3 regions of the Brucella pituitosa genome follow, and region 2 is predicted to be linked to each of the others. Evidence: predicted binding sites of a transcription regulator. Region 2 holds the regulator's gene; each other region holds the start of a gene.

Region 1 (8,323 bases), on a different replicon from region 2:
TCAAAAGACATTCAGCTGAAAGGCGATCACCAAGCCGCCAGGCAAATTCAGATGGATTAAACGCGCTCACCTTAGTCAGCCCACCCAAAAGGGATACGACAGATACCCCTACAGAATCCTGTTGTGGAATGGAGTCCAAAGTAGAGCTGAGCGTTTTGCCCCAACCAAGACCGATCGTAATATTTCGATCAAGGCGGTCGGCAATGTATTCGCCCAAAATGGCACCAATGACTTCCGAAGTTTGTTCACTTTGCTGGGGCGAGGGGATAACGATGGCTCTTTCAAGGCCGTGACGCTCTTCAATGGCTCGCTCAAGTTCGATACACCGACTTTGTTTCGCGGTTACACGAATTTGAACAATGCCATCCTGACGAGCTGTCGCCAGCATCCTCAAAACTCTCGTACGGTTCAGCCCCAACTCCTGAGCCACCTGATCCTGGGTCATCCCCTCTTTATAATAAAGCCAGGCCGCGCGAACACGCAGGTCATCCTGAAAGTCACTCACTCGTTTGGACCTCTGCTTGCGATCATTTGTTTCGTTTTAATGCCTGACTGGACATGAGAACGCAAACAATTCATGATCGGCTGCTAGATGGAGACTTTGTCTGACTATCTACCCTCGGCGTCGAAACAGATCGACCATAATGGCCACGAGTACAACGCCGCCAACAATCACTCTTTGCCAGAAACCGGAAACGTTGAGGAGAACTGTGCCGTTAGCCAGAACAGTGAGCAATAGCGCTCCAAGGATTGTGCCGACAATTGAGCCCTGACCACCGCGTAGGCTGGTCCCCCCTAAAATGGCGGCGGTTATCGCTCCCATTAGCCAGCCTTCACCGACGGAAGGCTGTCCGGCGTCCATCCGGCTTGCAAATAAAATTCCCGCAAGAGCCGCGAACATGCCGGCCATACCAAAGACGAGGAATTCAACAAATCTTGTCTTAATGCCTACCAGTATAGCCGCTTCACGGTTGCCGCCGACGGCATAGATGTTGCGTCCAAATTTTGTCTGCGTGAGCATCCAAACAAGGGCTATGCCAGCTACTATAAAGATGATCACAGGAATAGGGACCGAAAGGATCTCACCCTTGCCAAACAACTGAAACGTCTCGCCTAATGGGCGTATCGGATAGCCTTTTGTGATTACCAGTGTGAGACCGGCAAAAATTTCCCAGGTTGCCAGCGTTACAATGAAGGGATTAAGCCGAAGGAAGGCAACAAAAAAACCGTTGATCAACCCAAGCCCCAGACCGAACAGCATAGTCAAAGGTATAATTGCGTAAGGGTGGATACCCAGAGTTGTGAGTAGAAGGGAACCAATAATAGCTGAAAGGCCGGCTGCAGCACCTACTGACAGATCAATGCCACCAACGAGCAGAACAAGCGTCTGACCAAGTGCGACCAGACCGACGAACGCTGCCTGACGCGCCACTACCGACATGTTGTAGGTTGTCAGAAAATTATCCGTCATAAAAGCAAGGACACCCATCAGGACAATTAAGGCAACCAGAACACCACTAGCTTCCCATTGCCAGAAGCGCGTAATCAGTGTTGTGGTGGTTTTGGAACGAATACCGTCCGAGATTGTATCGTGCGTCATCACATAGTCCTTAGCTCATTGCGAGTTGGAGCAACGATTCCTGCGAAACTTCGTCTGCGCGAGGCGTTCCTTTGACTTTGCCTTCGTGCATCACCATTATTCGGTCGGAAACAGTCATTACCTCTTCCAGTTCAGACGAGATGAATATGATCGACAGGCCTTCCCGCTCTGTAAATCGGCGCAGTTCAGCCTGTATTTCGAACTTGGCGTTCACATCTATTCCGCGTGTCGGTTCATCCATTATGAGAATTTTGGCGTTCTTCATCAGCCATCGGCCAATAATGACTTTCTGCTGATTTCCACCAGATAGGCTGGTGATGAGATCTTTTGGGGAACCGATCTTGATACGAAGGCGAGCTATAAACGCATCGACCTCTTCCATCAGGGCGCCATTGCTGATGGTTGCCAGACTGCGGAAGCGGTCGATTGACGGCAAAGCCATGTTTTCAGCAATGCTCAGAAGCGGGAAGATGCCTTCCTGTTTACGCTCTTCCGGCAGATACACCAGGCCACTGCGGATCATGGTTAAGGGAGTGGCGTTTTTTGTATCCTGTCCAAATACGCGGATATCGCCAGAGTCTGGCCGCGTCAGGCCAAATATGCATTTTGCCAGCTCAGTTCGACCTGATCCGATCAGACCGGAAACGCCCAATATCTCACCTTGATGCAGCTTGAAGCTGACATTTGTGAACTCGCCGGCTCGAGATAGGCCTTCTACTTCCAAAGCCGTTGTGGTTTCAGGCGGCGATCTGCGGACTGGGTGGACAAAATTTGCTACCGCTCTCCCCGCCATCATGCGCACCATATCGTCTTTTGTTGCTGTTGCGGGATCCAGTTCTCCAACGTAGCCGCCATCTCTCAAACCGGATATCCGGTCTGAGAGCTCAAGAATTTCGTCAAGACGATGAGAGATATAAAATATTGATCCACCTTGCCTGCGAAAGGCTTTTACATACTTGAATAATTTCTCTGTCTCGCGCCAGGTGAGCGCTGCCGTAGGTTCATCCAGGATCAGGATTTCTGCCGAGGTGGCAGCAGCACGGGCAATCTGTACCAGTTGCTGATGGGCTTTGCTGATATCAGAGACCTTCATGTCCGGGTCTATGTCGTCGTCGACTGAATGAAGATGGTAACTGGCGAGCCGCCGGGTTTTAGACCAGTCAATGCCTACACCAGATGGTCGTTTGCTATGCATTCCAAGCATAATATTTTCTGCAACGCTCAGATTAGGCACAAGATTGATTTCTTGTGGAGCTATCGTTATCCCAACAGACTGAGCCTGGCTTGGAGCGAGGAAGGATACTTTCTGATTGTTGCGCCAGATTGTTCCTGAACTTGGTTTTACCTTGCCTGAAAAGATGTTCATCAAAGTGCTTTTACCAGCACCATTCTCACCGATAATTGCGTGTATTTCGCTCTGTTTGATCCCGATCGAAACGTTTTGCAAAGCTTGAACAACGCCGTAGTTCTTGGAGAGATTACGCGCTTCGAATACGTAGTCAGACATAATGAACATCCCCATGTAAGGCGCGGACGCGTGCATGCGCGCCCGCAATCGGCCTCACTACTTGCAATCGTCTCTCGTGATGAAGCGTGAACCTGTGTCATGTGCCATCGGATATGTGTGGTTCTGATTCATTGCCACAAGATAGCGAACTGACCAGTAACCCATATCCCACTGACGCTGTGCCTTGAGCGCGGTTATCGTTCCATCGCAAACAGCATCCACGGCTTCAGGCAGGTCATCCATACCCACGATCGCGACTTTGCCCTGTTTGCCAGCATTCTTGATGGCACGCGCTGCGCCAATGGGATTGGACGCATTGGAGCCAAAGACCGCGGCGAGATCCGGATGGGCCTGAAGTGCATTTTCAGTTAGCGAAACTGCTTCTTCCAGAATGTCATTATCTGGCTGTTCGAACACGATTTGCATGTCCGGATACTGTTCGAGTGCTTTCTTGAAGCCTTTGATGCGCTGGACGTGGTCGGTGGCAGTTAGGCTTCCCGCCAAGATGCCTACTTTCCCTTTTCCGTTCAGGTGCTTTGCCAGAAACTCACCGAGATCGTGGCCGTCTTGTTCACTGTCTTTTGGACCGACGAACGGAAACTGGTCATCGCAAAAGGAATTAAATGTAATGACATTGACGCCAGCACTTTTTGCTTCGTTTAACATCTGCGTGTTTGTAGCCTGATCGAGGCATGCCACAGCGATGCCGTCTGGGCGACGACCTATATTGGTTTCTATGCGCTGATTTTGATCTGTTACATCCGCTTGTGGCGGCTGATCCCAGATCACATTTACTCTGATGCCTTGTTTTGCGAGTTCTTCAGCCGCAAATTTTGAGCCATCCGCGACCACATCGTACCAAGGGTGGATCACCTTCGGTATGAAGATGAAAGTCAACTCCTTGTCGATAGGCTTGATCAGATCCGCCTGGTTCTGGGCCAGGGCGGTGCTCGCCAGACCTGTTAATACAAGTGACGTCAGTATCGTCATGTTAAGGAAAGACATGGTTGCTTCCTCAGCTCCCTAATTTGTCATTGATATTCGGGCATGTTGTTTATCAGGTGTGATCACACTGCCCAGCGTGCCACGGCTTTGCGTTCTGCGCGTATAGGGGTGTTATTCATGAAGTCCCAAGTGCCTTCGAATGATCGTATTCCTGCCTGTGAGCCAAGACCGGTTGCCACCAGAGCTGCGGCAGATTGCGCAAAGCGCACCGCAGTTTCCGGATCGAAGCCCTTGAGCAGTGCGGTTGCAAAGCCCGCATCGAAAGCATCTCCGCAACCGCATGTGCATATGACGTCGACTTCAAAGGCGGGGATTAGAAACTTCGTTCCGTCGGAGTGATGATAATATGCACCGACACCACCAAGCGTGAGCACGCAGCATCCGACTCCTTTATCCAGAAAGAAGTGTGCAATGTCTTCAATGTCACGTAAGCCAGACAGTCCTTCGGCCTCCTCAATGGAGGGGATAAAATAATCGACGTAAGGCATTAGTGGTTCGACAAGTGGAAGGAACTCGGGCGTACCAGCCAGTAAATCGTGGGTTGTGATGCAGCCGCGTGCTTTTGCTTGTTTAAGCAACGCGACGCTCCTCGGGCCGTCCATGTTGTTCATGAGACCAGTGCCGCCCAGATGAACGACGCGTGAGTCGATAACCTGATCGAGCATCGCATCGTCGATGATGAAATCGGCCGTAGCTCCTTTCATGTGCATCGCCGGACGTGCGCCGTCTGAGCGAGTTGTCACAATTGTCGTAGAAGTGCGGGAATGCTCTAAAACTTGCATTGTGCTGGTGTCGACGCCGTGGCTCTCCAGTTGCTGGATAACCCATTTCCCCATGTGATCGGGACCAACTGCACCCACTGCAAGCGTTTTCAGACCCAGTTTTGCGGCGTCGATTGCGCAGCTTCCCGCAGTACCTGAAACTGCGAGCGTTATTTCTTCGACAAATGAAACACCGCCTCCCGAGGGCAGCCGGTCGATAGGATAACCAAGGCAATCAAACGTATAAAAGCCCACGGAAGCATAATCGTAGCGCATAAATCCTCCCAGATAGCGTCTGCGCACATTCATCCTGTGTGAACATTCATTGTGCACCACAAAATGAACATGTCAACATCACAAATTACGATTGTTCATAAGATATTGTGCTTTAAAGCGACTTGAAGTCGGGATAGCACCAAAAAGCACGTCTAAAGCAGTTTCAAAAAGAGCTTGCAAAACGAATAAAAATATAACTTAAAAGATAAATGTTCAAATAGGGGAGGCGCTCTCGTATGAAAGCTGCATTATTACGAGCACCAAACGAAATCGCGTGCGAAATCGTACCAGAACCGGAATTGGCTCGTGGCGACCTACTGGTAAAGGTCAAAGCAGCAACTGTCTGCGGGACGGATGTGCGCATATTCCGGGGTAAAAAAACCACAGGTATCCGTTACCCGTCGATTCTCGGGCACGAGTTTGCCGGTGAAATTGTAGATACAGGCGGCAATACCACTTTTATGTGCGGCGAAGCCGTCGGCGTTTGTCCCGCAATTCCATGCGGGCATTGTGCCAATTGTAAACGCGGATTTGAGAATATCTGCAGTAATCTCATTGCGATCGGGTACGAAATTGACGGAGCATTCGCAGAATATATCCGTATTCCGGCGCGTGCCGTTGAAAGCGAAAATGTATTTCGTCTCCCGCAAAATATTAGCTGGGAGAAGGCTTCTCTCGTTGAGCCATTTTCTTGCGTAATGAACGGGCAGGAGAAAATAGAGGTCAGTGTCGGTGATTTTATAGTGATCCTGGGAGCCGGGCCTATTGGGTTGATGCATATCAAACTTGCCCGTTACGCTGGGGCATATCGGATAATGGTAAGTGAGCCCAATCCTGCTCGTCGTGTTGCTGCGCTCTCCGCAGGTGCAGATTATGCTGTAGACCCGACGTCAGAAGATTTGCCTGAGAGGGTGAAGCATGAAACCAAAGGGCAGGGCGCGGACAAAGTCATCGTGGCTATTGGAGTGCCGAAGCTTGCAAATGACGCTCTGCAACTCGTGCGCAAACGCGGTTTTGTAAGCCTTTTCGCCGGTTTTTCTGCTTCGGAAACAGCAACGCTCGATGTCAACGCCATCCATTATGGCGAAATACAGGTCACGGGATCATTTGGCCTGACCCGTCTCCAGTTTGAGCGCTCTTTGAACATGATCGCTCAAGGTCACATTGAGCTGGATTCTCTCCTTACGCATCGGTTTGGATTGGACCAAATTGATGAGGCGCTGAAAACTGCTGAAAATGGTAGCGCGATCAAAGTTGTCGTTGCCCATGAATAAGCAAACGCCGGTTTATGCGGACAACGCCGTTGATGAACGGCTGTCGTCGATTGGGGGCAGCTATTCAGTCGTCATAATAGGTGGCGGTATAAATGGATGCGGTCTCTTTCGGGATCTTTGCGAGCAGGATGTGGACTGCCTGCTCATTGATAAAAATGATTTCTGTTCAGGTGCGAGTGCTGCGCCATCGCGCCTTATCCATGGTGGGATCAAATACCTCGAAACTGGAGAGTTTCGTCTGGTTAGGCAATCCGCTCAAGAGCGGAACCTTCTCCTCAGGAATGCCCCCCACTACGTGAAACCGCTGGAGACGATATTGCCGATTTATTCGCGGTTCGGCGGGATCGTGTCGTCAATCAAACGATTTTTTGGGATGAAATCGCGTTTAGTGGACAGAGGATCAATTATTATTTCGATTGGGTTGCGTCTTTATGATTTTTTTGGAGAAAAATTTCAGTCCCTGCCCAAACATGTAATGCTTTCAAAGAAAGCTGCCGTGTCGAAATTCCCTAAGATCACGAACCGAATTAAAGCAATTGGCATATATTATGAGGCTAGGGTCACGCATGCTGAACGACTGGGGGTCGAACTTCTGATCGACGGCCTTAAAGCTAATCCGAAAAGCAAGGTTTTGAATTATGTCCAGGTTGTTGGATCTGGTTCGGAAGGGATCACTTTCAGAAGTAAACTCGCCACTGGCGAAAAGACTGTCCAAACCGCGGTTATCGTAAATGCAGGTGGTGCATGGATCGATAACGTTAACCTGTCTCTCGGCATCACCACCACACTTATGAGCGGAAACAAAGGTTCGCATCTCATCATTGAGAACCAGGCGCTTTATGATGCCTTGCAGGGGCGAATGGTCTATTTTGGGTCTGCCGATGGGCGAGTCAATCTTGTGTACCCTTTCCTGGGAAATGTCATTGTCGGATCGACCGATATTCCTGAAATGGATATTGATGGCGCTGTATGCAGCGAAGAGGAACTCAACTATATGATTGGGGCGACACAGGAGGTCTTTCCAACCATCCCAATCAGTCCTGATCAGGTCAGGATGGCTTATTGTGGTGTACGTCCTTTGCCAGCAAGCAATCAAACTGATCCGGGAAATATTAGTCGGGATCATTCAATCGCAATCAATGCAATTCCAGGAACTCGGCTACAGGTCCTTTCGCTGATCGGGGGGAAATGGACGACATTTCGCGGATTTGCGGAAGAAGCAGCGAATCTTATTCTGTCGCACCTTGATAGGGTGAGAATTCGTAGTACCGCCAATCTCTCTATCGGTGGTGGTGCAAATTACCCTTTGACAGAGATTGATCGCAGCCATCTGTTAGATGCCTTGTCGGAAAAGCACGAACTATCCCGAGACCGTGCAGATATTCTTCTTGAACGATATGGGACCAGAGCCCTCGACTATATATCGATTTTGCAGGCACCAGAGACCGTCGTAAGGAGTTGTCCTTTTTACAGTATCGAGGAGCTGCGATGGATTGCGGCTTTCGAACAGGTGAGCCGACTTACAGATATTTTGTTTCGGCGTACCGATATCGCCCTTGCCGGTCGATTAACGGACGCCGTCATTCAAGAGATTGCGTCTGTCTTGGCAGGTGTGATGGGATGGAACGAAGATATAGTGCGCGGGGAGATCGCTCACGCGAGAAGCGAAGCCATCCGCAACAGAATTGAATTGAAACCAGTCAACTAAAATCTAGCAAGGGGATGCGGACGAAAACTTGGACTATCAAGGAGGTAGTTCATGTATTCCTACGAAGACCGGATGCGAGCTGTTGCGCTTTACATCAAGCTGGGCAAGCGCGCGAAAGCGGCTATTTGCCAGTTGGGCTACCCAAGCAAGAATGCGCTGAAGCGCTGGTGCCGGGAATATAAGCACCTTCTT
Region 2 (8,323 bases):
GACCTTGTACTCTTCACACGGAACAGCGAAGCACATGTGCAGGAAGTTCGACGCGAAATCGAGATCGTTCTTCGGATACATGAACGGCTGGCCGATATGATACTTATAGGCCATTGCTGCGAGTGTCGGCACCTTGGCGATCAGGCGGATCGAGGCGACCATGCGCTGATGCGGATCGGTGATATCGGTCGAGTCGTGGTAGAAGGCGGACATTGCGCCTACGCAGCCTACGATCACGGCCATCGGATGCGCATCGCGACGGAATCCGGTGAAGAACTTCGTCATCTGCTCATGGATCATCGTGTGACGGGTCACGCGATAATCGAAATCAGCCTTCTGAGTTGCTGTTGGCAGTTCACCATAAAGCAACAGATAACAGGTTTCGAGGAAGTCGCCGTGTTCAGCAAGCTGATCAATTGGATAGCCACGATAGAGCAGAACGCCTTCGTCGCCATCGATGTAGGTGATCTTGGATTCGCACGAAGCAGTCGACGTGAAGCCAGGGTCGTAAGTGAAGGCGTTTGCATTCTTGTAAAGTGGACCGATGTCGACAACGTCCGGCCCGACAGTGCCTTGTCGTACAGGCAGGTCGAACGTTTTGCCGTCGAGGGTAAAGCTTGCTGTCTTATCTGACATCGTGTTTCCTTTCGTGTCCACTTTTGCCGCCCATGTGGTGGCTGAAATTTCAATCGTCTCTATAACTTGTCTTCTCAACTTCTATAGGTTTCCCACTTTCGCGGGAAACCTATTTTTCAACGCATTATCCAAACGATTTCGCCCGCCAAACTATCCCAATGATTTTGCGATGCAATGCGTAATTTGGTCTAATTAAGTCCGTTTTGTCACGTCAGCGTGAATGCTAACAGTTCAAACGATTTGATCTTTTATGCGTGCAAGTGACTCTTCACGGCCGAGCACAAACAGTACGTCGAATACACCCGGAGATGTAGCTCGACCTGTAAGGGCAGCGCGCAGTGGTTGTGCTACCTTGCCAAGCTTCAGGCCTACTGTTTCTGCATGGGCGCGAACTGCCGCATCAAGCGCGTCTACGGTCCATTCGCTGACTGATTCCAAATGCGGAAGGACAGCTTTCAGAACTTCGCGACCTTCGTCGTTAAGCAGAGATGCGGCCTTCTCATCAAATACAAGCGGGCGCTTTGCGAAGATAAACTTCGCACCATCAGCAAGCTCCACCAGTGTCTTCGCACGATCTTTAAGGCCCGGCATTGCTGTAAGCAGCTGCGCGCGACCCTTGTCGTCGAGAGAGGCTTCCAGTTCTTTGCCGCCTTCGATTTCCGGCAATACGGCGATCAGAGCATCGAATAGTGCCTTGTCGCCGCTGGCGCGCATATAGAGGCCGTTGATGGCTTCCAGCTTCTGGAAGTCAAAACGTGCCGCACCTTTGTTGATATCCTTGACGTCAAACCACTCGATCATCTGTTCGGTCGACATGATTTCGTCGTCGCCATGGCTCCAGCCAAGACGAACCAGATAGTTGCGCAGAGCTTCCGGCAGATAACCCATCGCGCGATAGGCATCAACGCCAAGTGCGCCGTGGCGCTTGGAGAGCTTTGCACCATCCGCGCCGTGAATGAGCGGAATATGCGACATCTGGGGGACGTCCCAGCCCATTGCATCGTAAATCACGGTCTGACGCGCGGCGTTGGTCAGGTGATCATCGCCGCGGATAATGTGGGTGACGCCCATATCATGATCATCGACGACGACGGCGTGCATATAGGTTGGCGTACCGTCGGAGCGAAGGATGATGAAATCATCCAGATCCTTGTTCGGGAAGCGAACATCACCCTGAACGGCATCGCGAACAAGGGTTTCGCCTTCCTGCGGTGCTTTGATTCGGATGACCGGCTTCACACCTTCCGGTGCTTCGGATGGATCACGGTCGCGCCAGCGACCATCATAACGTGGTGGACGGCCTTCGGCACGTGCCTTTTCGCGCATATCTTCGAGTTCGGCTGGCGTGGCATAGCAATAATAAGCCTTGCCCTTGGCGACCAGTTCTTCTGCTACTTCGCGATGGCGTGGCGCGCGTTCGAACTGGGAGATGGCATCGCCGTCCCAATCAAGACCAAGCCATGTAAGGCCATCAAGGATAGCCGCCGTTGCAGCATCCGTGGAGCGCTCGCGGTCTGTATCTTCGATGCGCAGCAGCATCTTGCCGCCACTATGCTTGGCATAAAGCCAATTGAACAGGGCGGTCCGGGCTCCGCCAATATGTAGGAAACCCGTGGGCGAAGGGGCAAAACGGGTTACGACCGGTTTCGACATGACAGCTCCACTATAACAGGCCTCGTTGGGCTGCAGCGGACGCGCAGTGCGAGGCGGAATTTTGAATATGTAGCGCCCGATTGTACTCAGTCTACGGGCGGCAAGGATTCTCGATGCGGGAACCCTCTCGATTTTGGCTGGCGTTCATGTACCATAGGCAGCACAGCGCGCAAGGGCTTGAAGGTTCTTTCGCGCTAATCCGGTATTCTTCTTTAGATTAGCGGGGGACACTTTTGCAGTCAGGCGGGGGCATGACGGGCACAAGCGAAACGCGGGAGATCAATGAACGGGCGTTCGTCAAAGACATGCCCGGCGGTCTTGCACGTTCCTTACTACCCGAACCATGGCCGCCTTATAAACCAACAGAAGATCCGCCGCCAGTACTGCCACTAAAACAACGAACAGCATCCGAGCGGCTGAAGGAACTGGCGTCTGTTGTCCGGCAGAGTTTTGCTGCAGCCATGACGCGGGAAATCGGCAGAGGAATGCTTTTCCTGCTGTTTCCTATCTTTATGGGTATCGGGGCAATTATCTATTTCACAGTGTCGGTCGAACCTGCATGGCTGCAACTTACTTCGGTTCTTGGGGTATCCGTCTTTATTCGTCTTCTGTCTCGTGGGCATTTCCTGCCGTCACAGCTATTGACGCTCGTGATAGCACTCCAGCTGGGAATGATTGCGGGAAAGATCGAAACGGAGCGACGTGGAACCCAGATGCTTGGCTCTGAAGTGGCAACCCGCGTTACGGGTCGGGTTGTCGCTCTCGAATATCGGGATAATGGTAGCTGGCGCGTCACGCTCGACCTTATTGAAACGCAGAGGCCCAAGCTTCGTTTTGCCCCACAGCGCATCCGGATTACTGCGCGTGATATTCCGGCGCAAACGACGATTGGGAGTGGCCTGAACGGTTTTGCACGTCTGCGTGTGGCATCAGGCCCGGTACGACCGGGAAACTACGATTTTGGCTTTCACGCTTATTTTGGCGGTATCGGTGCAAATGGCTTTTTTCTGGGGACGCCGAAGAGTGTGGAAGTGCCCGGGCCGAGCGACATAGTTGCCAAAATTTCCGGCTCTATCGCCCAGTTACGCGTACATGTTTCCGAGCGGATTGCAGAGGTGCTGTCCGGTGAAGACGGCAGCGTTGCGGCCGCACTGATCGCAGGTGAGCGGGCAGGGATCAGTGAAGAGACCAATGAACATCTGCGCAAGGCTGGGCTCGCGCATATCTTGTCGATTTCAGGCCTGCATATGGTGTTGGCAGCCGGGGTGGTCATGATGTCGTTGCGGTCGTTGTTTGCCCTGTTTCCGGCATTCAGCGCACGATATTCGGTTAAGAAATATGCAGCTTTTCTTTCGTTGCTCAGTTGTACGTTCTATCTTGCTATGTCTGGGGCCGATGTGGCGGCACAGCGCAGCTACGTGATGATTGCCGTAATGCTTTGCGCGCTTCTGGCTGACAGAGCGGCGATCAGCATGCGTAATCTGGCGATTTCAGCAATTGCGATGATCGCAATCTCCCCGCACGAGATATTGGGCCCAAGCTTCCAAATGTCGTTCTCGGCGACAGCAGGGCTGATCGCGGCTTTCGCCTGGTGGAGTGAAAGAAAAGCCATAAGACAGTCAGGCGCAGAGAATCGCCAAGCCTCATCGCGTGGGCCTTTGTCAAAAATATTTATGCCAGCAATAGCCACGGCTGCGACGTCCATTGTAGCAGGGGTGGCCAGCGGGATTTTTGCGGCTTATCATTTCAACAACACCGCCCCTTTGGGCCTTGTCGGCAATGTGCTGGCCTTGCCGGTCATTTCGATACTGGTAATGCCATTCGCAGTTTTGAGCCTGTTGTTGATGCCGCTGCAACTTGATTGGTTGCCATTGCAAGTCATGGGATTTGGCGTTTTGCTCGTGCGACACATTGCTGAGTTTGTTGCCAGCCTTTCACCCGACGGTAATCCCGGTGTCATGCCGGTCGCAACGCTCATCCTCTGGACGGTAGCTCTTGTCGTTGCGGTTACGTTCACAACGCGACTGCGGTTAATGGCGCTTCCATTTATTGTGATGGGTCTGATCGCTTTCATACGGATGCCGATGCCGGATATCCTTATCAGCGAAGATGCCAAGTTTGTGGCCGTGCGACTATCTGATGGCAATTTCGCGGTTAACCGCAACAGGCCACCGCAGTTCACAGCGCAGAACTGGCAGACGGCCTATCTGGTTGAAGCCTTTGTTCCTCCGCACATAGTGAAGAAACAATCGGTTGCCGCTGATGAGCGTGCTTTTCTCTGCGAAGATGGGCTCTGTACCATTCCTCTCAGGGATGGTCGAATGCTGGCCTATACTGCGCAGGAAGATATGCGCGAGATTGCCTGTAATGTAGGCGATATTGTTGTTCTTGCTATTGCCGGAAAAAAACTAAGCTGTGAGCGGTCAGGCTCGCTCGTCGTTGACAGGCAGGAACTGGCCCTAAAAGGAACTCTTGAAATAAGGTTAGGGCAAAAACTAAGCGCAGACAAAATGGTTCAGGCAAAGTCTCCGGAGCGAGAGCCGGTCAGCGAGCGCGAGACTTATCGTTTCGCGCCTGCAATGCCTCGCAATATCGAAGACTATGCGGACAAACTGGACTTTTCCGTCGATGCGCCCACACGCCCCTGGCATCTCTATCGCCTCTACTCACGAGCAGCGCGCGGTCTGCCCGATCGGGAATACAAGAAGAAAGCCGGAACAGAAAATGCGACAGGCTCTGATCTCTCGCAATGATTTAGAGCGCCGATCTGATTGGATCAGATCGGCGCTCTAAATATTTTTTTAAAGCGCATCTTTGTCCGAAAACCGTTTCACACTTTTCGGGATGCGCTCTAATAGCGCCGGATCAAACCGATCAGCTTGCCCTGAACACGAACTCGGTCAGGACCGAATATCCGCGTCTCATAGGCTGGATTTGCAGCTTCGAGCGCAATGGAAGCGCCTTTGCGGCGGAAACGTTTCAGTGTCGCTTCTTCGTCATCCACCAGAGCAACGATGATTTCACCTGGATTGGCTGTGTCGCCGCGCTTGATGATGACAGTATCACCATCGAAAATTCCGGCTTCGATCATCGAATCGCCCTTGACCTCAAGCGCGTAGTGTTCGCCTGCGCCAATCATTTCTGGCGGAAGGCTGAGCGAATGGGTCTGATTCTGGATCGCCGAGATTGGTACACCAGCAGCGATACGTCCCATCACAGGGATGGACACCATGGTCGATACATCGTCATTCGCAGTCGCCGGAGCTGGGCGAATAGGCGTAGGGGCAGGTGGCGCCTTGCCGAGACTGCCTTCGATAACGCTTGGCGCAAATTTCTTTTGCGAATTCAGTCCGGGAGCAATGGAATCCGGCAAACGGAGCACTTCCAGTGCGCGGGCGCGATTTGGAAGCCTGCGGATGAAGCCGCGTTCTTCCAGCGCTGTGATGAGCCGATGAATGCCCGATTTCGAGGCTAAATCAAGAGCCTCTTTCATCTCGTCGAAAGACGGAGGAATGCCCGTCTCTTTCAGACGTTCATGAATGAACAGCAGAAGCTCGTGCTGTTTACGGGTCAACATGCGCTACACCCTCCAGACCAGAATCAAATAAAAACAAAACCAGAACGAACACTATATGTTCCAGTCTTGTTCTGCAATGGTTTTAAAATGATTAACGGACTGGCGGAATTGGATGCGTTCGTTACAGCATCAATATTATGCAGGCGTCACCGGTCAATGAAGCGGGTGCGTTTTCATCTCTGACCAGCAGCGCATCGGATCGAACCAAGGCGGAAAGCATTGATGAATCCTGGATAGGAAAAGGCGTTGCGATCAATGTTCCGTCAGCATCCTGTTCGACTGTTGCCCGAACAAAATCGCGCCGGTGATCATTCGCATTCATTGCCTGACCAAGCTTTGCGGGACGAATATCTGCAGTCAGATCCGTGCCGGATAGTTTGGCTACCAATGGGCGTAGAAATACGAGGCTGCAAACAAGGCTGGAAACGGGGTTGCCTGGCAGGCCGATGACGTGGACCGTTTTGCCTGAAATGCTCTTGCGACCATACATCAACGGTTTACCGGGACGCATGGCGATTTTCCAGAAATCGAGATCGACACCGCAGTTCTTCAACGCGCCATGCACGTAATCACGATCACCAACGGACGCGCCGCCGATAGTGACGAGAATATCGATGCCATCGTCGAGCACCTGGCTGATCGCTGATTCGATCTTTGTCGGATCGTCAACGATAATGCCCATGTCTTCGGGCTTGCCACCTGCGCGGCGCACAATTTCAGCTATTCCCAAACTATTGGAGGCTACAATCTGATCAGGACCGGGGAGTGCTCCGGGCGGGACGAGTTCATCGCCAGTGGCGAGAATGGCAATTCGGGGCTGCCTGAAAACGGAAATCATTGCATTGCCGCTGGCAGCGGCAAGAGACAGTGCCGGGGCGTCAAGTTCCCGCCCAACTGGAAGAACGGTGTCACCGGGTGCAAAGTCGAGACCCGCGCGGCGGATGTGACGGCCTTTATCAAGCCCATGTTGGACTGTCAGCTTGTCACCGGAACGTTCGGTGTCTTCCTGAATGACGATGCAGTCAGCGCCGACCGGTATGGGTGCGCCTGTGAAGATGCGCACGGCTTCGCCTTCGTTGAGCTGGCCATCAAATCGCTTACCCGCTGCCGATTCGCCGATCACTGTAAGCTCAATCGGATATTCGATGTTCTGAGGCGCGATGAGCGCATAGCCGTCCATGGCCGAACAATCGAATGGTGGTTGGCGTAGTTTTGCTATGACCTGCTCAGCAACAACGCGGCCGCCTGCGGAAGCAAGTGCAACCTGCTCAAAATCATGCGGCTCGGCGGTGCTCAGGATGCGGGCAAGGGCTTCATCGACCGGGAGAAGGGACATATGGTTTCCTCTCGTCTGGATATCAGGCTTTCCAGTCACCTGACTTGCCGCCGCTTTTTGCCGAAACGCGGATGTCGGTGATCTCCATATGGCGATCGACAGCCTTCGCCATGTCATAAATGGTCAGGCAGGTGACGGATACGGCAGTCAGTGCTTCCATTTCTACGCCGGTACGGCCTTTAAGCTTTGCCGTGGCACGAACACGCAAACCGGGAAGCATCTGATCAGGCTCGATATCGACCGACACTCTGGTCAGCATCAGCGGGTGGCAAAGCGGGATAAGATCAGCCGTTTTCTTCGCAGCCATGATACCAGCGAGACGCGCGGCACCGATAACGTCACCCTTGGTTGCATTGCCTTCCAGAATGAGCGCCAGCGTTTCGGGCTGCATCCTGACAGCACCTTCAGCTGTGGCCTGACGCTCGGTTTCAGCCTTGTCGCCGACATCGACCATGTGGGCAGCGCCGGTCTGGTCGATATGGGTGAGCTTGGCCGCCATATCTCAGGCCTTGCCGGTCAGAAGTTCGCGGGTTGCAGACGCAACATCTTCTTTGCGCATCAGGCTTTCGCCGATGAGGAATGTGCCGATATTCGACTTTTCGAGACGCAGACAATCATCATGGGTGAAGATGCCGCTTTCGCCGACCAGCAGACGATCCGAAGGCACCATCTTTGCGAGCCGCTCGGAAACCGCAAGGTCGACTTCAAATGTACGCAGGTTGCGATTGTTGACGCCGACGAGACGCGACGAAAGCTTGAGTGCGCGTTCCGTTTCCTCTTCATCATGGACTTCAATCAATGTATCCATGCCGAGCTCGAAAGCGGTTTCTTCAAGCGCCTTGGCAAGATCGTCATCAACACTTGCAAGAATGATAAGAATGCAGTCTGCACCCCAACTGCGCGCTTCATAGACCTGATAGGTATCGAACAGGAAATCCTTGCGTAGCGCGGGCAATGAGCATGCATTGCGTGCAGCTGTCAGAAATTCCGGTGCACCCTGAAAAGATGGCGTATCGGTCAGTACGGAAAGGCAGGCAGCACCGCCATCTTCATAGGCCTTGGCCAGTACCGGTGGATTGAAATCCGGGCGAATAAGCCCCTTCGATGGACTTGCCTTTTTA
Region 3 (8,323 bases), 680 kb from region 2:
GTTGGGCGGCAATCTGCATCCAGCCAAAGCCTTGTTCGTAATTGCGGTCGCCACCGCGGCCTTCGATCAGCCAACGCCCCAGATCATATTGTGCGGTGTCATAGCCCTTGCGCGCTGCAAGAAGCAGATATTCACGCGCCTTCTTGTCATCCTTTGAAATTTTGTCAGTGCCGTTGGCGTAAACTTGGCTGATTGCATATTCTGCATCGGGCAGTTTTGCTGCGGCCGCCTTTTCAAACCAAGGGAAGGCCTGATCGATTCCTGCCTTGCCGGATGCCTTCATCATGACAAGCTGGCCGTAATTGAACTGTGCCATCGCATTGCCGCCTTCGGCAGCTTTTTGCATCAGTTGAGTAGCTTTGGCGGTGTCTTTCTGAATGTATTGGCCCTGAAGCAAGAGGGCAGCGTAGCGAAACTGAGCTTCGTTAACGCCATTTTCTGCAGCCTTGGCATACCATTCGGCAGCTTTCTTCTGATCGGCAGGCACACCCAGCCCCCGGGCGTAGATTTCAGCGATAAGAGTTTGCGATGCCGGGTCGCCTTTTTCGGCCTGTGGCTTGGCGAGATTAAAGGCCGTCAAATAAAGCCCGCGCTGATAAGCGCCAAAAGCTTCATCGGCAGGTTTGTCGCCGAACCTGCTGGGATCGATGTGAGGCAAGGTGTTTGTGGACGCGGGCTGCGGCAGCATCTTTGGCTTTTCCGCAGGCTTGTCGCTTTTACCGTCATGTTTTTTTTGCGCGCCCGCCGGTTCGTCTGCAGCCATTGCAGCAGGAACGGACGCAACAAAGATCAAAACCGTGGCGAGAAGAATTCTGCTCTTCATGGGGCGTACAAAACCTTGGCGGATTTAGTTTTCGAAGCGAGGGGCATTTTCATCAAGAAGCCGGTTGGCTTCCGCTACGGCCTTTGCAGGGTCTTCTGCTTCAAAGACTGCACGTCCAAGGGCCACAAAATCAGCACCGGTCTGGGATGCTTCAATAACGCTTTCTACAGTGTTGCCGGCCTGTGCAACACTTGGAATCTCAACCAGTTCGGCCCACCAGCCGGCCAGTGCCAGATTGCGCGGGTGAGCTTCTGGCTTGTTATCCGCGCCAATCTTGCCAAAGAAAACGTAATCGGGCTGTAATTCACCAATTTCCATAGCGCTGTGACGATCACGAAGATTGCCTGTTCCAACGATGAATTTTGGTGTGTGCTTTTCGATGGCTTCAGCAAGCTCGGCTGCCTTACCTTCGATGTGAATGCCATCGGCACCGACGCGGCCAGCGATACGTGTATCGTTGAGAATGATTGCAGCAGCGCCTTTTTCCTGAATAACGGCAACGGCCTTTTGGGCAGATGCCTGAAACGTCGCTTCATCCAGATCGCCGCCGTCGAGAATCACGCTCGCAACATCGCCACCCGAAAGCGCTGCAGATAGGAGTTTTGCCAGTGCATCACCATTCGAGATCGGTGGTGCAACCAGCAAAAGGCGGCAGCGTTCGTTATCTTTTGTAGCAGTTGGCGCGTTCATAAACCAAACCTAGCGAAAAATGTTGATGGAATTCGGGCATAAAGTAAGAGGAGTTCGTTGAACAGCCCCTTTGCATTTATGGGGTATTTGCGGGCCAGTGTTCGGGGGCGATGAAAGCCTCGTGTTGGCATTATGTTATCCACTGGAACGAAAGTTGATTGGAACCAACCGGGTTCTGCCGGAATTACCAGTTATATAGGCGGCAATGAGTGCTGCGCTATTGCAGACGAAAAACAAACGGCAGGCAGGCGAAATGACGAATGAAACGGCGAAAATAGTGCCAAAGATTCGCGATACACGCATCGACGTGTTTCGTGCTTTGGCCCTGCTTACGATTTTCATCAATCATGTACCCGGAACGATTTTCGAGCACTTCACGCATAAGAATCTCGGCTTTTCCGATTCTGCCGAAGCTTTTGTTCTGATTTCAGGCATGGCTGTAGCCTTGGCCTATGGCGGCAAGTTTGCGCCGGGCAATCGTCTCGTGCTGACATTGAAAATGTGGCGCCGTGCGTGTGTGCTTTATACGGCCCACATTATGACGACGCTTGCAACGATTGGTATTTTTGCTGCCGCTGCCATTTTCCTCAAGCATCGTGAGCTTCTGACCCAGATCAATATCGGGCCGCTGGTCAAGCAGCCGGTTGAAGCTCTGCTTGGCCTCGTCACGCTTGGACATCAGCTCGGCTACAACAACATTCTCTCGATGTATGCCGTCATGCTTCTTATGACGCCGCTACTGCTTCTGCTTGCACGCATCAGCCTTTCGCTGATGGTCGCTGTGTCTGGTACGGTATGGTTGCTGTCGGGTCTGTATGGTGTGGCCCCTATCAACTATCCGACCGGAGGTGTCTGGTTCCTTAATCCTTTGTCGTGGCAGTTTCTGTTTGCCATTGGTATTGCTGGTACGATCCATGTTCGTCGCGGCGGTAAGCTGCCGACACATCCTGCGCTGATTACAGTTGCTGTCGGTTACCTGGTACTCTCGCTTGCTTGGGTTCGTATTCCGCTTTGGGGTATCGACGCTTCGATGGGTATGCCGGCAGTTCTGACCGGTTTCGACAAGACTTTCCTTTCGGCTCCGCGTCTTCTGCATGTGCTGGCGATGGCTTATCTGATCGCGGTTGTTCCGACACTGAACAGCATTGCGCGGACGTCTCCGGATAATCCGCTCGCTATTCTAGGCAAGCATTCGCTGCCTGTCTTCATTGCCGGTACGCTGCTGGCGATGGTTGCACAGGTGATGAAGCTCGTTAATCCGGGTGGCCTGCCATATGACACATTGCTGATCGCAACCGGTGTCGTGATGCAATTCGCACTGGCTTATTATCTTGAGTGGCTGCCGACTATCGGTTGGGGCAAGAAGCCAGCGGCAAAGTCTGTAGCGGCCGAAGGAACCAAGGTTCCTGCTGCTTCAAACCCAAAGCCTGCTTTACAGCACGGTTAATAAGCCAGTTTCAAAAGCCGCTTTCGGGCGGCTTTTTCGTTTGGGATGCGCTATACGAACGGTGATTTTCCACAGCGCACCCGCGATATTAACTCTTCATTAATCTTAATAGCGTTAAATGGTTTACATCCAGTTCGGCTGGATTCTTACCGAGTGGTTTAGCCACTCTGTTTGACGCCTCCCTGTTAAACTCCTGAGAGCCGCCTTTGCGGCTCTTTTTTTATGCTTTTCCGGGGAATCACAGCGTATGTGCGCGACTTCTCTATTCGGCTCTTTGCAAGCTTCATTTAAAACCTCCCAAAAATATTAACCGAACGTTAAACATAAACTTGCGCGACCGTGCATGAAGGTGCAATTTGTCGTGGACTTGTCTAATGCAGCTGTTCCGTCCCAGCTCTCCTCATGGTCGAACGACTGTTCAGTAATTTTCATTCGCATTCAAGTGACGAGAATGCGAGCAACAGAATGTCCGCCCGTTGTGCGGTCATGTAAGGTGGCAGAGCAGTGATTAGCGAACAGGGACAGATGCCGGGTAACATGATCAGCCTTGCTGAACGCATGGTGTTCTCGGATTCCTTCAAGCCGATTTACAGTGAAGGCATGGATATGGTCGAGGAAGCTGCGAGCTATCTCGACGGTGAGGGCCGCGAAGAAGCGCGCAATCTCTCGCGCGTTGCCGCGACGCTTTATGCTGCCGAATCGATGCGCATGACCACCCGTCTGATGCAGGTTGCTTCCTGGCTCCTGTTGCAGCGCGCTGCCCGCAACGGTGAAATGTCCCGCCAGCAGGTAGCGGCTGAGAAGGCTAAGGTTCGTCTTGATACGCCTTCAGCCGGTGATGTCGCTCCGGGCTGGAATGAACTTCCATTCGCATTCATTGAGCTCATCGAACGCTCGATCCGCCTTCAGGCGCGTGTCCGCCGCATGGATCGCAATGTATATGGTGAAGTCGTTTCCCTGCAAAGCGCTCCGCGTGGCAATCCGGTGTCGGATCAGATCGTACTGCTCAAGACGGCTTTTGGCGCTTCCTAAGATTTCGCTTTTGATAGCCTGCAAATGGCGTTCTTTTGCGCTTCCGGTGCTCATGTACCTTTAAGTACACTGCGCTCCGGTTCTCAAAGAACACCATTTTCGACTCATCAAAGCCAAAATCTGCGCAGGCGACCTGCATCATCTGATGCGTATGTTTCTCTTTTGTTCACATTTATGCTGTCAAGTGAACCTGTCTGAGGATAGGGTTCACTTATGAAAGAAACGATTCGCATCATTGGCATTGATCCGGGGCTCCGCCGTACCGGTTGGGGCGTTGTCGAATCGCTTGGAAATTCCCTGCATTTCATTGGCTCTGGCACTGTGACGTCTAATGCCGAGATGGATCTGGCTTCGCGGCTTTGCCAGCTGCATGAGGGGCTGTCCAAAGTTCTGCATGAATTCATGCCGCATGAAGCAGCGGTTGAGCATACATTCGTCAACAAGGATGCGACGGCCACGCTGAAGCTCGGGCAAGCGCGCGGTATTGCACTTCTGGCACCGGCACAGGTGGGGCTTCCTGTTGCGGAATATGCGCCCAATGCCGTCAAGAAGGCGGTCATTGGTGTCGGCCATGGCGAAAAACAGCAGATTCATATGATGGTGAAGGTTCTGATGCCGCGTGCAACATTCGATACAAGCGATGCTGCCGATGCGCTCGCCATTGCCATTTGCCATGCACATCACCGTCAGAGCATTGTCAGCGCACGCAGAATGCAGGCGCTTCTAAGTTAACGCGTATCTTGTTCCGAAAACCGTTACACACTTTTCGGGATGCGCTGGCAGCGGGGTAAAATCAGAATGATCGGCAAGCTTAAGGGCGTGATCGATGAAATCGCTGAGGATCATGCCGTTATCGACGTGCATGGTGTCGGCTATGTTGCCTTTTGTTCCGCTCGAACGCTCGGTAATCTGGGTGGGGCAGGCGAGGCGGCTATTCTGTTTATCGAGACCTATGTGCGTGAGGACATGATCCGCCTTTATGGTTTCGGATCGCAGCTTGAGCGCGAATGGTTTCGTCTGTTGCAGAATGTGCAGGGTGTGGGTGCCAAGGTGGCGCTTGCCGTGCTTGGAACATTGACGCCGCCTGAGCTTGCCAATGCCATTGCGCTGCGTGATCTCGCAATGGTTTCACGTGCGCCGGGTGTTGGCAAAAAGGTGGCCGAACGCATTGTTACTGAATTGAAGAACAAGGCACCTGCTTTTGCGGGTGATGCAAGCGGGACTATCGGTCTCAAGCAGGAGCTCGGCGCAGGTGCAGCCCCTGCTCCCGTAACTGATGCTGTTTCAGCACTTTCCAATTTAGGATATTCACGCGATCAGGCGGCGAACGCTGTGGCTGCAGCCTTGAGGGAAGCTGGTGATGATGCCGATTCGGCCAAGCTCATTCGTCTTGGCCTTAAGGAGCTGTCGCGGTGAACTACTTGTCTCGACTTAGCGATCGTGCGAGGAGGGAGCCATGAGCGACCGTAATCCTCTTATCGATGCTGACCTGCGTGGCGAAGACGCCGACAGCACATTGCGCCCACAAACGCTTAACGATTTTGTCGGGCAGGCGGCGGCGCGCGCCAATCTCAAGGTGTTTATCGAAGCCGCCAAGGTTCGCGGCGAAGCGCTCGATCATGTGCTCTTCGTCGGGCCTCCGGGACTGGGCAAAACGACGCTCGCGCAAATCATGGCCAAGGAACTTGGCGTCAATTTCCGCTCGACCTCTGGTCCAGTGATTGCGAAGGCCGGTGATCTGGCAGCACTTCTCACCAATCTTGAAGACCGCGATGTGCTCTTCATTGATGAAATTCATCGTCTTAGCCCGGCTGTTGAGGAAATTCTCTATCCGGCGATGGAAGATTTCCAGCTCGATCTCATCATTGGTGAAGGTCCTGCGGCGCGTTCGGTCAAGATCGATCTGGCGAAATTCACGCTGGTTGCTGCAACGACACGTCTTGGGCTGCTGACCACGCCTTTGCGGGATCGTTTCGGTATTCCGGTCAGGCTCAATTTCTATACTGTTGAAGAGCTCGAATATATTGTGCGCCGTGGTGCACGCATCATGCAGATGGGCATTTCGCCTGATGGCGCGCTGGAAGTCGCGCGCCGTTCGCGTGGGACACCGCGTATTGCAGGCCGTCTGTTGCGCCGAGTGCGCGATTTTGCGCTGGTCGCGGGCGTCGATGTAATTGATCGCAAGATTGCCGATGAAGCTTTGTCGCGGCTTGAAGTGGATAATCGTGGCTTTGATCAGCTTGACCGGCGTTATCTCGATATGATCGCGCGGAATTTTGGCGGCGGTCCGGTCGGAATTGAAACCATTGCAGCCGGCTTGTCTGAACCGCGTGATGCCATCGAAGACATTATCGAACCCTATATGATCCAGCAGGGATTTTTGCAGCGCACGCCGCGCGGGCGTGTTCTGACTGCACTCGCCTGGCAACATATGGGACTGGCAGCACCTGCCGAAGTGGCCCAGCAATCGCAGTTCGGCCTTTTCATGGAAGACGAATAGTTATGGATCATGCGCAGGTTGCGGGCGAACTGAAAGACGGGACCCATCATCTCTATGCCCGTATCTATTATGCCGATACGGATTTCTCGGGCTTCGTTTATCACGGTCGCTATCTCGAATTTTACGAGCGCGGCCGCACCGATTTCCTGCGTCTCCAGGATGTTCACCATATCGAGCTTGCTGAAGGTTCGCTGGGCGAGGAAATGGTCTGGGTCGTTCGCCGCATGGAGATCGACTACAAATCACCTGCGAAAATGGATGATCTGATCTTGGTGGAAACCCGTGTCAGCGAAATTCGCGGGGCACGGGTCATCATGGCGCAGAAGATCACCTGTGACGGCCGATTGCTGTCAGAAGCCAAGGTTGAAGCGGTCATGATTACCAAACAGGGCCATCCCCGCCGTATTCCGGATGAATGGCGCGAAGCTTTTCAGAAAGCTGACTGAGTTTTTTGAGTGCCCTGCAATAATTAACGGGCAAGCTCGTCTTCTCAGCAAATGCTAACGCATCTTTAACCATAATATTCCATTAATGATGATGACGGAATCGGTTGAAGGGCCGGGTTGAAGCGTAGCGCCTTCCTTTCACCAAAATTAACCGTAACAAGCGCTGTGAGGATTTAAAGTTGAAATCCGAAATGGCGGTTGTGGCGTAGAGCGTCAGCATATCCGTCAGGGTGTGCAAAAAGCTCGTTAGATAAAGCTGCGCAGGTTGAGGCGTTCGGAAAGCGGACGTTTCTTGAATAATTTGCGATGCCGCCCGGTCAAGAGGCCGGGCGTTTGGATTCGAGGACGGTAGATCGATGGAAAATGTTGCGCTCGCGGCCCCTGCCGCCGATATTACCCTCTGGGGCCTGTTCATGCAGGCGGGCTGGGTCGTTAAGCTGGTTATGCTTGGTCTCGTGGTCGCCTCGGTCTGGACATGGGCTATCATCGTGGACAAAATTGTTGCTTATGGACGCGCGCGTCGCGCGATTGATCGCTTTGAACAGGCGTTCTGGTCCGGGCAGTCGCTGGAAGAATTATACCGCAATCTCAATGATCGCCGAACCACTGGCATGGCGTCGATTTTCATGGCTGCCATGCGCGAGTGGAAAAAGTCGTTTGAGAAGGGTGCGCGCTCTCCGATTGCACTTCAGATGCGTATCGACAAGGCTATGGATGTGGCTCTGGCGCGAGAAAGCGACAAGCTGGAATCGCGCTTAGGCTTTCTTGCGACAATCGGTTCTGCTGCTCCCTTTATCGGCCTGTTCGGTACGGTTGTCGGTATTATGACGTCGTTCCAGGCAATTGCTGCATCGAAGAACACCAATCTCGCGGTCGTGGCACCGGGTATCGCGGAAGCGCTGCTTGCAACAGCTATTGGTCTGCTTGCCGCTATCCCTGCTGTTATCGCCTACAACAAGCTTTCGAGCGATGCGGGTAAGGTCAATGGTCGGCTTGAAGGCTTTGCGGACGAGTTCTCTGCCATACTGTCGCGCCAAATTGATGAGAAGCTGACGCCGCGCAGCTAAAACATGTCGCGGAAAAGTGGGAACCGGTTTTCCGATAACGACATGCGTGAAAACAAAAAATAGAGCGTTCCAGCATCAAAGTTAAATCGAGCCTTCGGGAATATTGAAATGGGCATGTCGGTTGGAAATCAGGGAATGCAGTCAGGCGGACGCCGCAGGCGTGGTCGCAAGAAGGCATTGATGAGTGAAATCAACGTTACGCCATTCGTGGACGTGATGCTGGTGCTGCTTATCATCTTCATGGTCTCTGCTCCGCTTTTGACAGTCGGCGTGCCTATCGATCTGCCGGATACGCAGGCGAAAGCCATGAATGCTGAC

The links. The regulator LexA, encoded in region 2, represses DNA repair genes until DNA is damaged. The targets are predictions, from matches to a motif close to TGTTCNNNNTGTGTTCNG.
Region 1: ACSME1_RS21980 (carbohydrate kinase family protein) is a predicted target of LexA. The motif match lies at 5,202-5,219, and genes of this name have one in related genera.
Region 3: ruvC (crossover junction endodeoxyribonuclease RuvC) is a predicted target of LexA. The motif match lies at 4,145-4,162, and genes of this name have one in related genera.

Annotation. Positions count from the first base shown of each region.
Region 1 is NZ_OZ264094.1:576,321-584,643, forward strand. Features, by position in the region: gene ACSME1_RS21960 (sugar-binding transcriptional regulator) at 1-505, opposite strand, end outside; gene ACSME1_RS21965 (ABC transporter permease) at 614-1,600, opposite strand; gene ACSME1_RS21970 (sugar ABC transporter ATP-binding protein) at 1,611-3,107, opposite strand; gene ACSME1_RS21975 (substrate-binding domain-containing protein) at 3,165-4,112, opposite strand; gene ACSME1_RS21980 (carbohydrate kinase family protein) at 4,175-5,149, opposite strand; gene ACSME1_RS21985 (zinc-dependent dehydrogenase) at 5,386-6,423, shown strand; gene ACSME1_RS21990 (glycerol-3-phosphate dehydrogenase/oxidase) at 6,416-8,131, shown strand; gene ACSME1_RS21995 (hypothetical protein) at 8,183-8,323, shown strand, end outside.
Region 2 is NZ_OZ264092.1:315,241-323,563, reverse strand. Features, by position in the region: gene gltA (citrate synthase) at 1-636, opposite strand, end outside; gene gltX (glutamate--tRNA ligase) at 868-2,289, opposite strand; gene ACSME1_RS01505 (ComEC/Rec2 family competence protein) at 2,541-5,042, shown strand; gene lexA (transcriptional repressor LexA) at 5,141-5,866, opposite strand; gene ACSME1_RS01495 (molybdopterin molybdotransferase MoeA) at 5,988-7,202, opposite strand; gene moaC (cyclic pyranopterin monophosphate synthase MoaC) at 7,225-7,701, opposite strand; gene trpC (indole-3-glycerol phosphate synthase TrpC) at 7,705-8,323, opposite strand, start outside.
Region 3 is NZ_OZ264092.1:999,298-1,007,620, reverse strand. Features, by position in the region: gene ACSME1_RS04870 (tetratricopeptide repeat protein) at 1-763, opposite strand, end outside; gene ACSME1_RS04865 (thiamine phosphate synthase) at 848-1,513, opposite strand; gene ACSME1_RS04860 (OpgC family protein) at 1,767-2,960, shown strand; gene rcdA (protease adaptor protein RcdA) at 3,486-3,992, shown strand; gene ruvC (crossover junction endodeoxyribonuclease RuvC) at 4,206-4,724, shown strand; gene ruvA (Holliday junction branch migration protein RuvA) at 4,791-5,408, shown strand; gene ruvB (Holliday junction branch migration DNA helicase RuvB) at 5,449-6,492, shown strand; gene ACSME1_RS04835 (YbgC/FadM family acyl-CoA thioesterase) at 6,495-6,938, shown strand; gene tolQ (protein TolQ) at 7,295-8,005, shown strand; gene tolR (protein TolR) at 8,114-8,323, shown strand, end outside.